Regions from separate parts of the Neobacillus sp. SRL179 genome, predicted to be linked through region 1. Evidence: riboswitches for the same ligand, from Rfam matches in the RefSeq annotation. Region 1 holds a riboswitch; each other region holds the start of a gene.
The links. A riboswitch is a leader RNA that binds a small molecule or an ion and turns the genes downstream of it on or off. The one in region 1 is predicted to bind S-adenosylmethionine.

Region 1 (5,109 bases):
TCTACTAGTGTTTTAATTGCTTCTTTATTTTCGTCACCTTTACGGACAGCAATCACGTTCACATATGGTGATTCTTTGTCTTCAATTGCGATTGAATCTTTAACAGGATTCAAACCGCCATCAATCGCATAGTTTGAATTGATTAACACGGCGTCGCCTTCACCATTGTTATAAATTTGAGGTAAAAGTTTTGCTTCGTAGTCTGCGTCAAAGTTTAATTTCTTTGGATTGTCAACAATATCTTTGATCTCAGCTTTTGTTTTATCAATGCCATCTTTTAATTTGATGAGGCCTTCTTTTTCAAGTAAGGATAACAGACGTCCATGGTCAGCGACAGAGTTGCTCATGATTAAGTGGGCTCCTTCTGGAAGGTCGCTTAATTTTTTGTATTTCTTAGAATACACACCAATTGGCTCAATGTGAATACCGCCGGCATTGACGAATCCATAACCAAATTCTTTATTTTGAGATTCAAGGTATGGGATATGCTGAAAATAGTTTGCATCTAATTCTTTTGATTCTAATGCTTTGTTAGGTAATACATAGTCAGTGAATGTTTTAATAGTTAAATTAATGCCTTTTTCTTTTAAAATTGGTTTTGCCTTTTCAAGAATTTCAGCATGGGGTACGGTTGAAGCTCCAACTACTAATTCTGTTGTATTGCTTTTTTCACTAGTACCTTCTGTTTTATCTTCTGATTTCCCACAAGCACCTAATGCTAATACTAATGTTAATGCTAAAAGTAATGTTAACCATTTTTTCATGTTGACCTCTCCTTTTATCGTTTATCTAATTTTGAAGTGATAAAATCACCTATGACTTGAATCACAAATACTATTAGTAAAATGATGACAGTAGCAATTAATGTTACGTCATTTTGACCGCGTTGGAATCCATAGTTGTAAGCGAGATTCCCTAAACCGCCGGCCCCAATCGCACCCGCCATTGCCGTGAAGCCTACTAATGAAATCGCCGTAACGGTAATCCCAGAAATAAGTGCAGGCATGGATTCTGGCAGCAACACCTTCCAAATTATTGTTCCGGTTGTTGCCCCCATCGACCTGGCTGCTTCAATGACACCTTTATTAATTTCCCGCAGGCCAATTTCGACCATTCTAGCGTAAAACGGAGCCGCACCAATGATTAGCGCTGGTAATGCTGCATCTTCGCCAATCATAGTTCCAATTAAGAACGTTGTGAATGGGATTAACAATACAATGAGGATAATAAACGGTATTGAGCGGAAGATATTAACAATTGCCCCAATAATCGTATTAACCGGTTTATTTTCCCACAGATTCCCTTTTGAGGTTAGAAATAGAATTAGTCCAAGGATAATACCAAGAATAAATGTAGCAATAACCGATATCCCCGTCATATAAATAGTGTTTTTTGTTTCTTCCCACATAATCAGCCAATCGACGTTTGGTAAATAGTGTTTAATCATTTGTGACCACCTCCACTCCAACCTGCTGGGAACGAATGTAATCAACAGCTTCGATTACTTCCTTTTCATCCCCATCGATGTGGATGAATAAGGAACCATATGAGCCGTTTTGGGTTTGTGAAATCTTCCCTTGTAGGATATTAACGGTCACATTATTCTGCCTGATTAGGTTCGTAATCAGCGGCTGCTCGGCTGACTTGCCAATAAAGGTTAGTTGAACAATCTGTCCTGAAGGATATTGCTCCAACAGGTGTTGGGCAGCTTCCTTTGTTTCTTCCGGTTCCGATACTTGTTGCACAAACCGTTTCGTGATGGGCTGCTGCGGATTTTTAAAAACATCCAGCACCGATCCAAGTTCCACTACCTTACCGCTTTCCATCACAGCGACACGGTGACAGATTTTTCGAATCACATGCATTTCATGTGTAATCAAGACAATCGTTAAGCCGAGGCGCTTATTAATATCGACCAGTAATTCCAAAATAGAATCCGTTGTTTGCGGATCAAGAGCGGATGTTGCTTCATCGCAAAGCAATACTTTGGGATTATTTGCTAGTGCCCTTGCGATTCCTACCCTTTGCTTTTGCCCGCCGCTCAACTCTGAGGGATAGGCATTTTCTCGTCCTTCTAAACCAACCAGCTTAATCAGCTCTGCCACTTTTTTCTTTCGTTGCGGCCCTTTCACACCAGCAATTTCAAGCGGAAAGGCAATATTTTGACTAACTGTTCGGGACCAAAGTAAGTTAAAATGTTGAAAAATCATGCTGATTTCCTGACGTGCCTTCCGCAGTTCCGCTCCCCTAATTTTAGAGATAACACGGCCCGCGACCGTAATACTTCCCTCTGTCGGCAGTTCCAGTCCATTCAGCATTCTGATTAAGGTACTCTTCCCAGCACCACTATAACCAATTACACCAAAGATTTCGCCATCTTGTATTTCAAGGTTTACATCATCGACAGCTTTCAGTTCACCTTTTGTGGTAGGGAATATCTTTCTGGCATTTTTAATTGAAATCACTTAGTTCACCTACTTTTTATCTAGAATACCTAATTTTAGAAAGATTCTTTGAATATAGGGTTTGACTGTATAACGGAAATGATTCTACTATTTTTGAAAAATAAAATGCCTTTCTGCAGAGGCAGAAAGGCATCAAAAAAACAATCCTTTCTCCCATCTCCCAAAGCTGACGCTTTGTGTGAATTGGCACCATTTCAATAATAATATTGACGGTTGCCGGGCTTCATCGGGCACATCCCTCCACCTCTCTTGATAAGAGTAAACAGCATTTTATATTCAATTAACACGTTAAATTATTTGAGTAAATTATAGTACGAAAATTATCGTATCACTAATAAAAAGAGGTGTCAACGAAAAATCCTTCATTTTTCGAATAAATGTATGAAGGAAAACCTAGGCCTTAGCCTTCAATGAAGCTAAACCTGTTGCTGCTTCTATCGCTGTTTCGAGGTCATCAATGAGATCCTCTACATTTTCAATTCCAATTGAGAGACGGATTAAATCTTCTCCTACCCCGGCTGCTTTAAGCCCATCGGCATCCAACTGCTGGTGGGTCGTACTTGCGGGATGGATAATCAAACTCTTGGCATCCCCAACATTTGCCACATGTGCCCAAAGTGATAACGAATTGATGAGTTTTGCTCCTGCTTCTTTTCCACCTTTTATTCCAAACACTACCATGGACCCTGCACCTTTTGGTAAATACTTTTTGGCTAATTCATTATCAGGGTGCGAGGCATGGCCAGGGTAAGAGACCCATTCAACCGCAGGGTGGTTTAATAAATACTCAACCACTTCCTTTGTATTGGCTACATGCTCCTTCATCCGTACATGCAGAGTTTCCAGTCCTAGTGTAAACTGGAAGGCATTTTGCGGACTTAAAGCAGGACCTAAATCACGTAATAATTGAACCCGTGCTTTAATAATATAAGCAACAGCGCCTAATGCCTCTGCATAGACAAGACCATGATAGCTCTCATCAGGTGTCGTAAAGCCAGGGAATTTAGGGGAATTCCAATCAAAATGACCGCCATCCACAATAACTCCCCCCGTTGATGTTCCATTCCCTAAAAGCCATTTTGTTGCAGAGTGGACAACAATATCAGCCCCATGTTCAATTGGTCTGCACAGGTATGGTGTTGCAAATGTATTATCAATAATAAGCGGAACACCAGCTTCATGAGCAATATTGGCTACTTTCTCAATATCGAGTACCCGTAAGCTTGGGTTTCCGATGGTTTCTGCAAAGACTGCTTTCGTTTTTTCGGTAATAGCAGCCCGGAAGTTTTCCGGATTTTCAGCATCGACAAATTTTACATTGATGCCGTATTTCGGTAAGGTAACGGCCAATAAATTATAGGTGCCGCCATATAGATTGGAGGCAGAGACAATCTCGTCACCAGCTTCAGCAACGTTTAAAATCGCTAGGGTAATCGCAGCCATCCCGCTGGCAACAGCTAAAGCTCCAACTCCCCCTTCTAATAATGCTACTCGGTCTTCAAAAACAGTGGTCGTCGGATTATGAATCCTCGTGTATATGTAGCCCGGCTCTGCTAAGCTAAATAAGTTGGCCGCATGTTCTGTATTTTTAAACTGATAAGCATTATTTTGATAAATTGGTACTGCCCGGGCACCCGTAACAGGATCTGGTGACAACCCTCCATGAACACTCAAAGTTTCAAAGCGATATTTCTTTTGATTTTCTGCCATTACATTCGTTCCTCCCTTTTATGAAATAACCCCCACTTCTTTAAGAAGAGGGGGTGCGCTCTTCTTATCGCTCAGAGTGTTTAGCTCTGCTGGAATTAGCACCGTGTTTCAAACCGGTTGCCGGGCTTCAAAGGGCCAGTCCCTCCGCCGCTCTTGATATGAATATGTCATTCATTTGTTGCAATTGATTGAATATTTTAAATAAACAATACAGTAAGTTTAATTCCGAGTCAATACCTTTGATTAAATTACTTTTGCGAAATTTTGCTGTGCTTTTGTTAAAAAGAAGAGGGATTCTAGCAATAGGGTAATTCTAAGCGGCATAGCTATGCTTAGCTGACCTCGATGTTCTAAATCCCGCAGTCTACTCGTTCCTTCAAACAGTTGTTTCATGGCCTGCTTGTTTCCTCGGATTTCGTAATTGCCCTGTGGAACTTCATGATTTTGCAGAATACTGATGGAGCCGTGTTTAATTTCTAATTGAACTGTTTCCAGCTCGCATTTTATGGTGACCCTCACATCAGCCTGTTGGATTAATGAAAGTACATGTCCTGCTTCGTAGAATTTTTCTATAAAATTTTCAACTAATTCTATCATCCCTACCACTCCGGTCTACATTTTATATTGTAGTAATTCCGCAGTATATGAGGGAATCCTCCAATAAACCGCTCGACAATTCTTTTGGTCTTTTGGAAATTTCCTGAGAAATATGTCGGATTATGAGGTTTGTTGGATAAATAGATAAGGTGTATCCACATTCTGTTGCTCGACAGCTCCTGGTCAAAAGATAGAAATTTTTGTCAAAAAGTATTCAAATATTCATCTTCGGAGATCTATCCCTTTTTAATAAAATAGAGTAGGAGGTGAAATATGTTTTATAAACCAAGAACTGAGTCTGATGAAATTAGAATGTTAAGAGTTTTAAACAAACACA
Region 2 (5,109 bases), 1.8 Mb from region 1:
GCTTAAGGGTCTTGTTGTTTTTGTCTTTTTTATTTACAGCAATAATATTAATGTATGGTGTAGCTGTTTCACTTTCATGGAAAATGGCATCTTTTAAAGGCTTAAGACCGGCATCATTTGCAACACCATTATTGATAACAGAAGCGGCTACGTCTGGTAATACGCGCGGCGTTTGGGCCGGAACCACTGGAACGAATTTAATATTTTTTGGATTTTCTTTCACTTGGTCAAGTGAGCCATTTGGATCAAAGTCTTTAGGTAACTTAATTAGGCCAGCTTCTTGAAGAAGCAGTAATGCACGGCCTTGGTTAGATGCGTCATTTGGTACAGCAATTTTGGCACCATCCGGAATATCCTTTACATCTTTATATTTGTCAGAGTAGATCCCCATTGGAGCAAGAACCGTTGTGGCAATTGGTACAAGATCGAGTTTATGTTCTTTAATGAAGACATCGAAATATGCCACTGTCTGGAATGCATTCGCATCAAGCTCACCTTCAGCAAGAGCGGTGTTTGGAGCAACATAATCAGAGAATTTTACAATTTCAATATTGATGCCCTCTTTCTTTGCTTTCTTGGCTACATAATCCCACTGGCGCGTATCCGTTCCACTAATCCCAAGCTTGACCGTTACGGACTCTTTACCAGAAGCTGCTTTATCTTTTGATTGACTAGAGCATCCAGCCCCCAATACGGCTAATGCAACAATAATAATGGTGAATAAAAATTTTTTCATGTTGTTTTCCTCCTACGTTATCTACGTCTTAATTTCTTTGCTGCTATATTGCCTAATGACTGTAATCCTTGAACAATCACAATCAGAATGACTACGGTTATAATCATCGTGATCGTATCAAAACGCTGGTAACCATATGTAATCGCTAGATCACCGATTCCGCCGCCACCGACTGTGCCAGCCATGGCGGTGGCACCGACTAGCCCGATGGTCGCAATGGTAAGCGCGAGAACGAGGGAACCGAGTGCCTCTGGAACAAGAAACTTCGTAATAATTTGCCACGGGGTTGCACCCATGGCCTCAGCTGCTTCAATGACACCAGGATCAACTTCTAACAAGCAATTCTCTACTAATCTTGCAATGTAAGGACCTGCATAGAAGACGAGCGGTACAATGGCGGCCGCCGTTCCGATGGACGTATGGACAATAAAGCGTGTAATCGGAATGATCGCCACTAATAGAATAATGAACGGAACTGAGCGAAAAATATTAATAATCCCACTTAAGATCGTGAAAAACGGGATATTCTCAAGAATGTGGCCCTTCCTCGTGACAACTAGTAAAATTCCAAGCGGTAATCCAAGAATGGCGGAAAATACTAGCGAGAAGGCAACCATCTGAATGGTTTCCATTAAAGCTGTAATGATTTGATCTGAACTAACTAGCATGTGCAATCACTTCCTTCACACTGATGTTCTTCTCGTTGATATAGGTTAGTGCCCGAATGACTTCGTTGTCATCCCCCTGGAACTCTACGATTAAGTTTCCAAATGGGGTACCTTGAAGTTCGGTAATGTTGCCAAACAAAACATTGATATGGATATCAAATTGCTTCGCAAGCTCGGAAAGCAGCGGCTGGCCGGCAGAATTGCCGACAAAATTGATACGAAAAACCTTGTTCATTCCTTCATGTTTTTCAATGACTTTTAGGATTGAATCTGGCAGCTGGTCGTTCATGACAGTGCTGACAAAGTTCTTGGCTGTTTGTGTCTTTGGTGCTGAGAAGACGTCAAATACTGTCCCCTCTTCAATAATTTTTCCCGCTTCAATCACTGCGACTCGGTCGCAGATTTCTCTGATTACCGCCATTTCGTGCGTGATGAGGAGAATCGTAATGTTGTATTCCTGATTAATTTTCTTCAAAAGCTGAAGAATTGAACTCGTGGTTTGCGGGTCGAGAGCTGATGTAGCTTCATCACAAAGGAGAATAGATGGCTGGGTTGCCAGTGCCCTAGCAATCCCAATTCTTTGCTTTTGTCCTCCGGAAAGCTGGTCAGGATAATAGTCGGCTTTATCAGCCAAGCCAACAAATTCTAATAATTCCTGAACCCGTTTTTTGATGATTTCCTTTGGCTGCTTTTCAAGCACGAGGGGCATTGCCACGTTTGCAAAGACTGTTTTAGAGTTTAATAGGTTAAAATGTTGGAAGACCATCCCGATGTTTTTCTTAATCTTCCGCACTTCTTTTACGGAAAGAGATGTGAGGTCATGACCATCGACAATCACATTACCTGAAGTCGGACGCTCTAGTAAGTTTACACAGCGGATAAGTGAGCTTTTCCCCGCACCACTGAATCCAATGACCCCAAATATCTCCCCTTTATTAATTTTTAAATCAATTCCATTCAACGCGGCAACTTGTTGGCCGTTGCTTTTGTAAATCTTTTTAAGATTCTGAAATTCGATCATGCTGTAATCTCCTTTGAGGGAAGTATCCCTTTATGTAAAACTTCAAGCAGGGAGTGAAAACCAATATTATTCAACAAATAATAAAAGCCCTCTTCAGACATAAGAAGAGGGCGAATTTAAATAACTGGAGATCCTCTTCTTATCTTTCAAGTACACTTGCTGGAATTGGCACAGAATCAATATGATTCCGCTGCCGAGGCTTCAAAGGGCCAGTCCCTCCACCTCTCTGGATAAGAAAATTTATAATTTATTCACTTTTTTAAGTAATTTAACTTGTTTATTAATTTATCGCACTATAGTAAAAATGTCTAGTGTTTTTGAAAAAATATTTTTGATACCTGCCCCCTGATGCATGGCTTACTATATATTTTGGGCTATTTTTGGGGCCGCGCTTGATCTTATTTAATATAGGATTTATAGAGATAGACGGCCATTTGCACCTTTAAATAGTCTTCAAAATGATTAAAATCTAATTGAAGAATTTCCTCGATTTTTTTAATCCGGTTATAGAGTGTATTTACATGAATATGTAAGTCGATAGCCGTATTGGTCATAGAACGATTATTTTGGATAAACGATAAAAGAGTATGAAAAAGTTCCCCGTATTTATGTTGATCCTTCCAAACTTCAGAAAACGTTTCTTCTAGAAACGAGGTGATTTCTTCTGAGTGGTGATGCAAAAATAGCCGGCTGATCCCGATATCCCTGTAATGCAGGACGCCCTTTTTCTTTTGTTTTTTTAATTGAAGAAGGGCCTTTTCGGCTTTTCCGTGATTTTCTTCTGCTTGTTCTGGATAATAATGTCCTGTGCAGAGCCCCGCTCTAGCTGATACTGGAAACTGCTGATTCCACCAACTAATGGCACTCTCCACCATCTCAATAAAGTGGCCTTCATTGTCTCCGTTAAGTGAGGTGGAAAAAATGGTAATTTTGTTATTATAGTTAAAAAGAAGCCTGTTTTTTATAGGTAACTTCTTCTTCAGGTGTGTGAGCAGCAGCATGGCGTGGTTTTCAAGTGATTGCAGATCGGGAATGCCATCAAGCTCGATTAAAGCCGTCATGTGAAAAGAATGGGGTTGAATACCTAAATCTTCTGCAAGTATTTCTAATTGTTGGAGATTTTTTGTCTTTAGATATTGTTGATAGGCTTCATAGGTCTTTTTATACATAATCTCCGTTTGTGACCGCAGCTTCATAATTTCTAAAGAGAGAATAGGGGCCCCTTGTTCAAGGATTAAGCAGTCAAGCGGTGAAATGCCGCTAGGGGCTTCAACGATTAGGCATCCTAAAAAAATGGATCCGGACCTAATCGGGTAAATATAGAAGTCTGTTTGGATGGAATCATAGATGGAAACATAGGCTGGCTTGGTTTTATTGGTAAAAAGAAGTAAGAGATCGTCTAAGCTTTTGTGGAAGGAAATAGTATGATCGGGTTTGCATTCTCCCGAAAGATAATCTAAGAAGAATAGTTTCTTATCCATCAATTTATTCATTTCAACGATAATGGAATCCAGTCCTCGGTTTTGCATCGACAACCTGGTTAGGAGATTGTGAATGTCTGTTCTCTTTGCCAACAAACTATTGGCATCCGTGAGCTTTTTTGATAAAAACGTGACTTCATCCAGGCTTTTTTGGACCTCCATATGTAATTGAGCATTATGGATGGCAATAGCCGCTTGAGAAGCAAAACTCTGCAAAAAAAGGAGGTCTGTTTCGTTGAGACCATCCTCTTTATCAAAGCAGTGAAGCGTCATGACGCCAATTTTATTGCTTCTAAAAGAAATGGGAACGGATAATATAGACTTAATATTTCGATGCTCATGTGCGATCTCAAGACAGTCAATATTCTCTTTTCTTAAGTCAAACATACTTTCATAGATTTTTGCTTTTGTTCCTATCAAACTTACACTACTGTCCCGATAGACTCTTCCTGTAATGGACTCACCCACATTTACCTTGAAAAATTGGATATGATCGTTAAAACCAACGAAGGACTTGATCACGAGCTTATTTAGAATTTTGTCATAGAGTTGGATATATCCGGCATCGGCGTTCTGGACAATATTGATGGCGGAGTGGATTATTTTTTTCAAAACTTCGTCTAATTCAAGTGAAGAGTTAATGGCTTGAAAACTTTCAATCATATTGATCAGAGCATGTTGGGCATTCTGATTTTCCAGCTTTAACTCTTTAAGAAAGGAACCCTTTTCCATTTACAAAACCTCCACTGTGGATTGTAACAACTAGGTTAAATAAACAGTGTTGAAATCCACATTGTTTATCCACTTCATATTTTATATCATTTACATAGTACTGAATAGTTAAAAAATTCAAACTATTAATGAATGCGTTTTCATTGTAGAGGAGGAGGGATCGGAATTTAAATTTTTTTACTCATCAACCATTTTGTTTCTGTCCATTGTGTTTAGCCAGAACGGTAAATTGTACAAGAACATGATAAGGGGGAAGGGTATGCAAAACAGCATAAATGTAAATAAGAAAAGGTATATTATTTTGGCGTTTTTATTTATTGGTTGGTGTTTATCCTATCTAGATCGAATGGCCATGAATATTGGCATTGTGGAAATAGCGAAGGATTTTAAACTAAGTCCGACTGTGATGGGGGTTGTTCTAAGCAGTTTTTTTGCTGGCTACGCATTGATGCAGGTACCTGGCGGTTTTCT
Region 3 (5,109 bases), 100 kb from region 1:
ACAGGTAGAAATTTTAATGAGGAGCGTAGATATATGACAACAAATAATGAATTCAAAGGTTTTATCGGAACATATACAAAAGGCGACAGTAAGGGCATCTATTCCTTCACCCTTGATACACAGGAGAAAAGGATTAAGGACGTAAGCGTCGCAGCAGAGCTTGGGAATCCAACATATGTATCAATCAGTTCAGATAACCGTTACCTTTATTCAGTTATTAAAGAAGGGAATGCTGGAGGTATTGCTGCTTTCTCTATTGAGGAATCGGGCAGCCTGACCGCCATTAACAGCCAATTAATAGAGGGGGCACCACCTTGTTATGTTAGTGTGGACAGCAACAATCGGTTTGTGTTTGGGGCCAACTACCATAAAGGTCTTGTGCAATCCCATCTTATTAACCAAGAGGACGGCTCAGTCTTACCTTATGCCTCCATCAGGGAGCATGAAGGATCCGGCCCAGACCCAAGGCAGGAAAAGCCTCACACTCATTATTCTGATCTGACACCTGATGAAAAGTATCTTGCCGTGTGTGAATTAGGAATTGATGCTCTAATTACCTATTCAGTGGAAGAGGATGGTACTCTTACTAAGGTAAATCTTTTACCATTGAAAGCGGGAAGCGGCCCAAGACATCTTGTCTTCCATCCAAATGGCAAAATCGCTTATATCATGACAGAGTTCAGCTCTGAAGTAATTGTTTTATCTTACCATCCGGAAAATGGCCATTTTACAGAAATTCAATATATCTCTACATTGCCTGACGATTTTAAAGAAAATAATCAAGGCAGTGCGATTCATATTTCTTCTGATGGAAGATTTGTTTATGCTGGCAATCGCGGTCACAACAGCATCGCTCTCTTCAGCGTAAATCAAGACTCAGGTGAGTTAACCTTTATTGATCATACTTCCACAGAAGGTGATTGGCCACGTGATTTTTCACTTGACCCAACTGAAAAATTTGTAGTTGCTTCCAATCAAGAATCGAGCAATCTTGTTTTATATGCGCGGGATGAAAACACAGGGAAACTCACTTTAATTCAATCAGATATTGTTGTTCCCTACCCTGTTTGTGTTAAATTCTTACATGTCTAAGAATCGAAGAAAGTTCTCCTTTTATAAAAATTGAATCAGTCGTAAAAACAGATTGACACAATAGCTAATTTGTAGTAAATTTTATAAATAATCTAAATATTGATTTCTTATCAAGAGAGGTTGAGGGAATGGCCCTGAGACGCCTCAGCAACCTTCAATGTTTCTTTTCATTGAAAAGGTGCTAAGTCCTGCAAATTTCGTTTGCAAGATAAGAAGAATGATACTTTGTCGTGTTAACAAAAAGTCTTCTTCTTATAGAAGACTTTTTTTCTTTATATGAAAGCTTTAGTACCCTACAGCACTAAAGTTAGACAACAATACAGTCCCATACTTAATTGAACAAGGAGTGTCCGTCATGTACAAAATTGATACGAAATTAGCACAAATAGGAAACCGTAGTGAAACAGCTACAGGCGCGGTTAATCCGCCTGTTTATTTTTCAACAGCCTACAGGCATGCAGGAATTGGGCAATCAACAGGTTTTGATTATAGTCGAACAGGGAACCCCACTCGACAGCTCCTTGAAAAAACGATTGCTGATTTAGAGGGTGCAGATCAAGGTTTTGCTTGTAGCTCAGGGATGGCAGCCATCCAGCTTATTCTTGCATTATTTGAATCTGGAGACGAATGGATTGTAAGTGATGATTTATACGGTGGTACATACCGTCTCTTAGAAAAAGGCTATAAAAAATGGGGCTTGAAAACTCAATATGTCAATACCTGTTGTCCAGAAGAAATTGAAAAGAAAATAACGCCAGATACTAAGGCTATTTTCTTAGAGACACCAACCAATCCGTTGATGCAGGAATCAGATATTGCAGCGGTTTCTGAGATTGCTAAAAAACATAGCCTATTGTTAATAGTAGATAACACATTTTATACACCACTACTACAAAAGCCAATTGCACTTGGGGCGGATATTGTCATTCATAGCGGAACGAAATATTTAGGAGGTCATAATGATGTCCTCGCTGGACTTGTGGCTGCAACAGGAAAGGAACTTTGTGAAGCATTGGCCTTCCATCATAACGGTGCCGGTGCAGTTCTAAGTCCTTTTGATTCTTGGTTATTAATGCGCGGGATGAAAACTTTGTCGCTTCGAATGGAAAGACATGAAAAAAATGCAAAGGATATTGTCGAATTCCTTACTCAACATGACGCCGTTGCAGATGTGCTTTACCCAGGAAAAGGCGGAATGGTTTCCTTTAGGGTTCAAGACGAAACATGGGTAAATCCATTCTTACAAGGTTTACAGCTGATTTGTTTTGCAGAAAGTTTAGGCGGAACAGAAAGCTTTATTACCTATCCGGCTACTCAGACACATGCAGATATTCCTGAAGAAATTCGTACTCAAGCAGGCGTTGATAACCGTTTATTGCGATTCTCCGTGGGAATTGAAGATGCACAAGATATTATTGAAGATTTACAACAGGCTTTTGCCAGAATTAAAGAAGGAGTGATTGCATAATGGCATACGAAAAATATAGTTTTGAAACCAGGCTTCTTCATAATAAGCACAAGATTGATCCTATTACTGGGGCTGTTAGTGTACCAATTCAGCATGCATCTACATTTCATCAAGCTGATTTCGATCAGTTCGGAAAGTATGATTATGGCCGTAGTTTAAATCCAACCCGGGAAGCACTTGAAGATGTGATTGCAGAGCTTGAGGGTGGAATTAAAGGGTTTGCCTTTGCATCAGGGATGGCAGCCATTTCCACAGCCTTCCTGCTTCTATCCTCTGGTGACCATATTGTGATTACCGAGGATGTGTATGGCGGTACATTCCGAATGGTCACTCAAGTTCTTTCGAGACTTGGGATTGAACATACCTTTGTCGATATGACCAATTTAGAGGAAGTAAAAGCAGCGATTCAGCCAAATACTAAAGCATTTTATGTGGAAACACCGTCAAATCCTTTAATGAAAGTAACAGATATTAGAGCGATTAGCGAAATTGCGATAGAGATCGGTGCATTAACATTTGTTGATAATACATTCCTTACTCCCTACCACCAAAAGCCGTTGGCACTGGGGGCAGATGTTGTCCTTCATAGCGCAACAAAATTTTTGGCTGGCCATAGTGATGTCGTAGCCGGACTTGCCGTTGTTAAAGATGAAGAGTTGGCTAAACGATTAGGATTCCTACAAAATAGCTTTGGAGCTATCTTGGGTGTTCAAGATGCCTGGCTTGTATTAAGGGGAATCAAGACGCTGAGTGTTCGCCTGGAGCAATCACAAAAATCAGCGATAAAAATAGCAGAATTTTTAGATGCACATCCCCTTGTAGAAAAGGTTCATTACCCAGGGCTGGAAAGCCACCCGCAATATCAAATTCAGAAAGAACAAGCAGATGGTCCGGGAGCTGTTTTATCCTTTGAATTAGCTACCGAAGATGCCCTTCGCACCTTTATAGCTAATGTAGAAATCCCTGTTTTTGCGGTAAGTTTAGGTGCAGTAGAATCCATCCTTTCTTATCCAGCAAAAATGTCCCATGCCGCCATGTCACCCGCAGAACGTGAAGAGCGCGGAATTACGGATGGCCTTGTCCGCTTATCAGTGGGACTGGAAAATCCAGAAGATTTAATCAAGGATTTTTCACAAGCGCTTGAGCAGGTTCGTGAAAAACATTTAGTTTTACATCAGGGAGAATAAGCATGAGCTTTTTAGAAAAATTAAAAAATCAAATTTTAATTGCTGATGGTGCCATTGGTACCCTTCTCTATTCTTTCGGTGTTGATTCATGCTCTGAGGAATTAAATCTCTCGCAGCCGGAGCAAATTCAAAATATCCATCGAGCCTATATTGATGCTGGCGCAGATGTTATTCAAACCAATTCCTATGCAGCCAACTATTTAAAGCTGCAACGGTATGGATTGGAAGATTCAGTAAAGGAAATCAATAGTGCGGCTGTCCGCCTTGCTAAACAAGCCGCCCAACATAACGCTTTTGTGCTCGGCACAATGGGCGGTAACCGTGGCATTAAAACGAATTCTATTACAATAGAAGAAATAAAACGCAGCTTCCGTGAGCAGTTGTATTGTCTCCTCTTAGAAGGCGTTGATGGATTATTACTGGAAACCTTTTACGATATGGAGGAACTTGAAACTGTTCTTACCATTGCCAGAAAGGAAACGAAGCTGCCCATTATTGCCCAGCTATCCCTTTCCGAGCCTGGTGTTTTGCAGAATCAAACTCCCGTTAATGATGCCTTAAAGAGACTGGAAGGATTAGGGGCAGATGTGGTTGGTCTTAATTGCCGGCTTGGCCCACATCACATGTTACTAGCATTGGAACAAATTGAATTACCATCACACGCATTTCTATCAGCCTATCCAAATGCTAGTCTTCCAACCTATACGGATGGTAAATTTCATTATGAAGGCGACGCTGATTATTTTAAAAAATCAGCTCAACGCTTTCGTCAGGAAGGTGTTCGGTTACTCGGCGGCTGCTGTGGTACCACACCAGCACATATCCAAGCTTTTGCTTCTGAACTAAAGAATAGTTCACCCGTTTCTGAAAAGGTTATCAAACTAGCACCAAAAAGGATATCCGTCGAGTCTCAACCACCTAAAAGGGAGTTTACTCCTTTGCAAGATATCGTAAAAGAAAGACCGTCCGTCATTGTAGAATTGGACCCACCTAGAAAGCTAGACACATCCAAATTTTTCGAAGGCGCAAAATCCTTAAAAGACGCAGGTATTGATTCGATTACCTTAGCAGATAACTCCCTTGCCACTGTAAGAATTTCTAATGAATCGCTGGGATATTTGCTTAAATCAGAACTCAACATGCGGCCGCTTATCCATATTGCCTGCCGAGACCGAAATATTATTGGCCTGCAATCTCACTTGATGGGTCTGCACACACTGGGCTTGAACGATGTACTGGCTATTACTGGTGATCCAGCAAGAGTGGGCGATTTTCCAGGCGCATCTTCTGTCTACGATGTATCCTCTTTCGAACTGATTCAAATGATAAAGCAGTTAAATGAGGGGTTATCTTTTTCCGGGA
Region 4 (5,109 bases), 1.8 Mb from region 1:
ATGACGGCTGAAACACCCTGACTTAAGGTCGGAGCTTCCGCTGGTTCTACCCCAATAAGCCGAACATCTTTTTCATCAATATAGTGGGCAAATGCACCAATCGCATTACTTCCACCGCCCGTACAGGCAATCACTGCAGTTGGCAGTTTTCCTTCTTTTTCAAGGACCTGACGTTTGGACTCTTCACTTATAATCGCCTGAAAATGTTTGACCATGGTTGGATAAGGATGTGGTCCGACGGCAGAACCTAATAGATAAAATGTATTATTATAGTTTTGGACTAGGTCTCCTAATGCTTCGTCAACTGCATCTTTTAGACGCCCTTGCCCCTTTGACACCGGAATCACCTTTGCTCCGAGCAATTCCATCCGGAACACATTCAGCGCCTGGCGTTCGGTATCTAACTTGCCCATATAGATGACACATTCCATCCCAAACATGGCACAGGCTGTTGCCGTTGCCACACCGTGTTGCCCAGCTCCTGTTTCCGCAATAATCCGCTTGATGCCCATTCGTTTTGCTAACAAGATTTGTCCCAGCGCATTATTAATTTTGTGGGCTCCTGTATGATTTAAATCTTCCCGTTTTAAGTAAATTTTCGCTCCGCCAATTTGCTTCGTTAAATTCTCGGCAAATGTAAGTGGATTTTCTCTCCCGATATATTCTTTTAAATAGTATTTATACTCCTCAATAAATTTCGGATCGTCTTTATACCGATAAAATTGTTCCTCTAATTCGTTCATGACAATCTGCAAGTCATCTGGAACAAAACTTCCTCCAAACTCACCAAAATACCCTTTGCTCTCTACACTCGTTCTTTCCATCCTCTTCTCGTCTCCTTCTCAACTATATTTTGGTTTAGCCTCAAAAAAATAACCGAATTTTCAAATATATTTTAACACGTTGTTCTTTTCAAGCAAACTATTATGCAAGTCATTTTGTGCGGCTGCCCCCGTTTCCACTTTTTTATTGACATTCTCTTAAAATAGCTTTAGGATAATCATTAATTTAATATTTCAAAATCTTATCCAGAGAGGTGGAGGGACTGGCCCTGCGATACCTCAGCAACAGCCTTATTATGTGGACTGTGCTAATTCCAGAAGCTTATGTGTAAGCTTGAAGATAAGAAGAGTGTATACCTTTTATTTATAATCAAACCTCTTCTTATCTAAGAAGAGGTTTTTATTTTTTTCAATATGAATTACTAGAATAGGAGCGGATTACCTTGACTAAAACATTAGTGAAAGCACCATTTACAGCTGATCATGTGGGAAGTTTTTTAAGACCGGAACGATTGAAAAAAGCGAGACTACAAAAACAAAACGGTGAAATTACGGCCGAACAGTTACGTCAGATTGAAGATGAAGAGATAATCCGCCTGGTAGAAAAACAAAAAGAAGTCGGTTTACAGGCCGTAACGGATGGAGAATTAAGACGCGCTTGGTGGCATTTTGATTTTCTCGGCGGACTTGAAGGGGTTGAGTTTGTCCAAACAGAAAAAGGATTACAATTTAACGGAGTGGAAACGAGAGCACACGGGGTCAAGGTAACAGGAAAAATTGACTTCGGTAACCATCCAATGATAGAGGATTATAAATTCTTACACAGCATTGCCGGTGACCATGTCGCGAAATTTACGATCCCAAGTCCTAATATGTTAATTGTCCGTGGTCAGGGAATTAGTGATGTTTACGAACATCAAGATGAATTTGTAGATGATTTAATTCGTGCCTACCAAAAAGCGATTCAAGCCTTTTATGATGCCGGCTGCCGCTACTTGCAATTAGATGATACTTCATGGGCATCGTTGTTCTCAGAGACAGGCAGAGACAAATTAAAAAAGGATGGTTTTGAGCCTGCCAACTTAGCCCAAACATTGGCTAGAGCGATTAATGAATCGATTGCGAACAAACCCGAAGATTTAGTTATTACGATGCACATTTGCAGAGGAAACTTCCAATCTACTTATACTTCAACAGGCGGATATGATTTTGCCTCTGAAATCATTTTTGGCGGTTTAAATGTGGATGGCTTATTCCTAGAGTTTGATGATGAACGTTCAGGCGGCTTTGAACCCCTTCGTCATGTTAAGCGAAATGACCTGCGAATTGTCTTGGGATTAATTACATCGAAATTCGGCGACCTCGAGAATCCAGAAAAAATAAAAGCAAGAATAAAGGAAGCCAATCAATATCTTCCATTGGATCAACTTTGCTTGAGCCCACAATGCGGCTTCTCTTCCACAGAAGAAGGAAACCTCTTAACAGAAGAACAACAATGGGACAAAGTACGCCATGTGATTAGCATTGCACAGGATGTTTGGAATTAGTTCATGGGGGACGGTTCTTCTGCACCAAATGGTGTAGAAGAACCGTCCCCATGCTTGCTAACACCTGACATATTTGCGTTTAAAACCAATTCTTCCTTTATCTATTCCTTGTTGGATATTTTCTGAAGCAAGCAGTATACTGTTTTTCTTGTTGTCCCGCTTGATTTCGACTGGACCTACTGCCTTTGCGGTTTCAACCGCCTTTTCATGGAGCGGCACGTAGGAAATCCCGACTGTGTAAATAAAATTATTCATAGAAGATTTTGTACGTTCAGGTGAATCTTGAATCGTACTTTCTACCTGATCTAGCATCCTGGCAATTTTGTCTGCACTAAATTCGCTGTCCGGCCGATTACCCAAAAGCCAGCAGTAACAGCTCCAGCCTGCCGACATTTTAAGTTCTTCCCCGCTTGCAATCCATTTATCAGCCACCGCTTGTGCAATATCGGTTTCGGATAGAGTTACGGCCACCACAAAATCTGACAGCATATAAAAATAAGCATCCTCAATCCAACGTTCAAAATCATCCTCTGTCATTGTCTTTGGATCCGCGATAACACCAGCAAAGTACATAGCATCGTAGTTCCCAGTGGCGTAAAGCTGCTCAGCTAAAGGCTGATTTTTCTTGATTTTCTTTGCAAGTGGCTTCATTGCCCCTGTAGCTACCCCAAAAAGCGGCTCGTGTGCACCATTGCTTAGGTAAATCTTTTTCATTCGTTCTTTTCCGAGTGCTTCCAATTCCTGCATAACCGTTTCGAAATCCATCGTTTAGCACTTCCTTCTTTATAAACAAATTGTCTTGAACTTTATATTTATTTTTACAACTTCATATTACCCTTAATGATATGTTTATTTAACCCCAGAAAAAGGAATCTATTTGAATTATATCAAATATTTTTCCAGTTTTAATAAATTCTGGTTTATGATACACTGCGGGTGTCAGGTACCTTTTTATTGTTTAACCCCCTAAACCGTTGTATAATCTTTATCCATACACAATTATTTTTGGTTACGAAATATATGCAGAAAGAGAGACATGAATGAAATCAAATAAATTACCATTGTATTTATTAATGTTTGATATGTTTATTACGTTTAGCGCGGTTGGACTTATCATTCCTGTTATGCCAAGCTATTTGAAAACCTTTGGAGCCGCTGGACAAGCTTTAGGCTTTATCATTGCTATTATTGCTTTTGCTCAGTTTATTTTCTCTCCCATGGCGGGAAATTTATCTGACCGGCATGGACGTAAAAATTTAATCGTCTTCGGACTTTTCGTGAATGGTATTTCCCAAATCTTCTTCGGGTTATCCTCAGAGCTATGGATGCTTTATGTCTGCAGATTCTTTACGGGGATCGGTTCAGCGTTTATCGTCCCACCCGTTATGGCCTATGTGGCTGATATCACCACCCTTAAAGAACGTGGGAAAGCCATGGGTTTGATTGGGGCTGCGATCTCACTAGGATTTATGATTGGACCTGGGATTGGCGGGTTCCTCTCAAATGTAAGCTTGCATTTTCCGTTTTACTTTGGCGGTTCCGCTACCGTAATAGCTGGGATTTTATCTTTCGTCATCCTCCCCTATATCAAACCAGTTTTGAAAGATCAAGGGAAGGGAGAGAACTTATTTAAACAAATGGCCCGTTCCTTTAAAACAAGCTATTTTGTTTTATTAATTGTTGTGTTTGTTTTCTCTTTTGGGATTGCCAACTTCCAATCAACGCTGTCCATGTTTTTGACGTATAAACAACATTTTACTCCAAATGGTATTGCGATTGTCCTGACAGTGGGCGGCTTTGTCGGTGTAATCATTCAAGCCTTCGCACTTAATAAACTATTTGCGATCTTTGGAGAAATGAAAATTATTCTATTTGCTTTACTTCTTGCGGCATTTAGTATGTATGGCATGTTATACGTTAGCGGCTTTTTCATTATTCTATTAGTTGCAACTCTATTCTCGACTGCGACGACCTTAATACGCCCAGCAGTTAATACCTTAATTTCGAAAATTGCCGGCGATGAACAAGGTTATGCTGCGGGAATGAATAATTCCTATATGAGTTTAGGCAATATGATAGGGCCGGCACTAGCCGGAACTCTATTTGACTGGCATATGTCTATACCGTTTACGTTCGGCGCGATTATTTTGATTGGCTGCTTCTTCCTAACTTATAGTTGGGCAAAGAAAAAGAATGCCATCTCGCAACATGCATAAGAATCAAAAAAAGAATCCTGACCCTTTGGCGTCGGGATTCTTTTTTTTATAATATTTTTGATGTCTCTTAAATATACTTTTTAAAAATCAACGTCGCATTATGCCCGCCGAATCCCAATGAGTTTGACAGCACGACCTGAATGTCTTTTTTCCTTGCCACGTTTGGAACATAGTCCAGATCAAGTTCTTCATCTGGTGTTTCATAATTAATCGTTGGGGGAATGATGCCATCCTGTATGGCTAACACTGAAAAAATGGCCTCTATCGCACCCGTTGCCCCCAACAAATGTCCGGTCATTGATTTGGTAGAGCTCACTGCCAGTTGATAGGCATGTTCTTTAAATACTTCTTTAATGGCTAACGTTTCGTACAGATCATTATAATAGGTGGACGTACCATGTGCATTGATATAGTCCACCTGATTGGTGGAGATTCCGGCATCCTCTAATGCTAATTTCATCGCACGCTGAGCCCCTTCTCCTTCCGGTGCAGGTGTCGTAATATGATGGGCATCACCTGTTGCACCATATCCAATCAGCTCCCCATAAATGTGAGCGCCGCGGG

Region 2: another riboswitch for S-adenosylmethionine. It lies ahead of AC4E8C_RS03385 (methionine ABC transporter ATP-binding protein); the one in region 1 lies ahead of AC4E8C_RS19525 (methionine ABC transporter ATP-binding protein).
Region 3: another riboswitch for S-adenosylmethionine. It lies ahead of AC4E8C_RS18980 (methionine biosynthesis PLP-dependent protein); the one in region 1 lies ahead of AC4E8C_RS19525 (methionine ABC transporter ATP-binding protein).
Region 4: another riboswitch for S-adenosylmethionine. It lies ahead of AC4E8C_RS03265 (5-methyltetrahydropteroyltriglutamate--homocysteine S-methyltransferase); the one in region 1 lies ahead of AC4E8C_RS19525 (methionine ABC transporter ATP-binding protein).

What each region holds. Positions count from the first base shown of each region.
Region 1 is NZ_OZ481792.1:3,918,266-3,923,374, forward strand. It holds gene AC4E8C_RS19515 (MetQ/NlpA family ABC transporter substrate-binding protein) at 1-764, opposite strand, end outside; gene AC4E8C_RS19520 (methionine ABC transporter permease) at 779-1,447, opposite strand; gene AC4E8C_RS19525 (methionine ABC transporter ATP-binding protein) at 1,440-2,465, opposite strand; SAM riboswitch class I at 2,616-2,724, opposite strand; gene AC4E8C_RS19530 (O-acetylhomoserine aminocarboxypropyltransferase/cysteine synthase family protein) at 2,859-4,175, opposite strand; SAM riboswitch class I at 4,237-4,338, opposite strand; gene AC4E8C_RS19535 (hypothetical protein) at 4,419-4,772, opposite strand; gene AC4E8C_RS19540 (nuclease-related domain-containing protein) at 5,046-5,109, shown strand, end outside.
Region 2 is NZ_OZ481792.1:686,545-691,653, forward strand. It holds gene AC4E8C_RS03375 (MetQ/NlpA family ABC transporter substrate-binding protein) at 1-736, opposite strand, end outside; gene AC4E8C_RS03380 (methionine ABC transporter permease) at 754-1,404, opposite strand; gene AC4E8C_RS03385 (methionine ABC transporter ATP-binding protein) at 1,394-2,425, opposite strand; SAM riboswitch class I at 2,562-2,662, opposite strand; gene AC4E8C_RS03390 (helix-turn-helix domain-containing protein) at 2,824-4,638, opposite strand; gene AC4E8C_RS03395 (MFS transporter) at 4,898-5,109, shown strand, end outside.
Region 3 is NZ_OZ481792.1:3,814,541-3,819,649, forward strand. It holds gene AC4E8C_RS18975 (lactonase family protein) at 34-1,092, shown strand; SAM riboswitch class I at 1,197-1,307, shown strand; gene AC4E8C_RS18980 (methionine biosynthesis PLP-dependent protein) at 1,448-2,560, shown strand; gene metC (cystathionine beta-lyase) at 2,560-3,747, shown strand; gene AC4E8C_RS18990 (bifunctional homocysteine S-methyltransferase/methylenetetrahydrofolate reductase) at 3,750-5,109, shown strand, end outside.
Region 4 is NZ_OZ481792.1:659,243-664,351, reverse strand. It holds gene trpB (tryptophan synthase subunit beta) at 1-824, opposite strand, end outside; SAM riboswitch class I at 1,022-1,129, shown strand; gene AC4E8C_RS03265 (5-methyltetrahydropteroyltriglutamate--homocysteine S-methyltransferase) at 1,226-2,329, shown strand; gene AC4E8C_RS03260 (DNA alkylation repair protein) at 2,387-3,094, opposite strand; gene AC4E8C_RS03255 (MFS transporter) at 3,370-4,545, shown strand; gene fabF (beta-ketoacyl-ACP synthase II) at 4,613-5,109, opposite strand, start outside.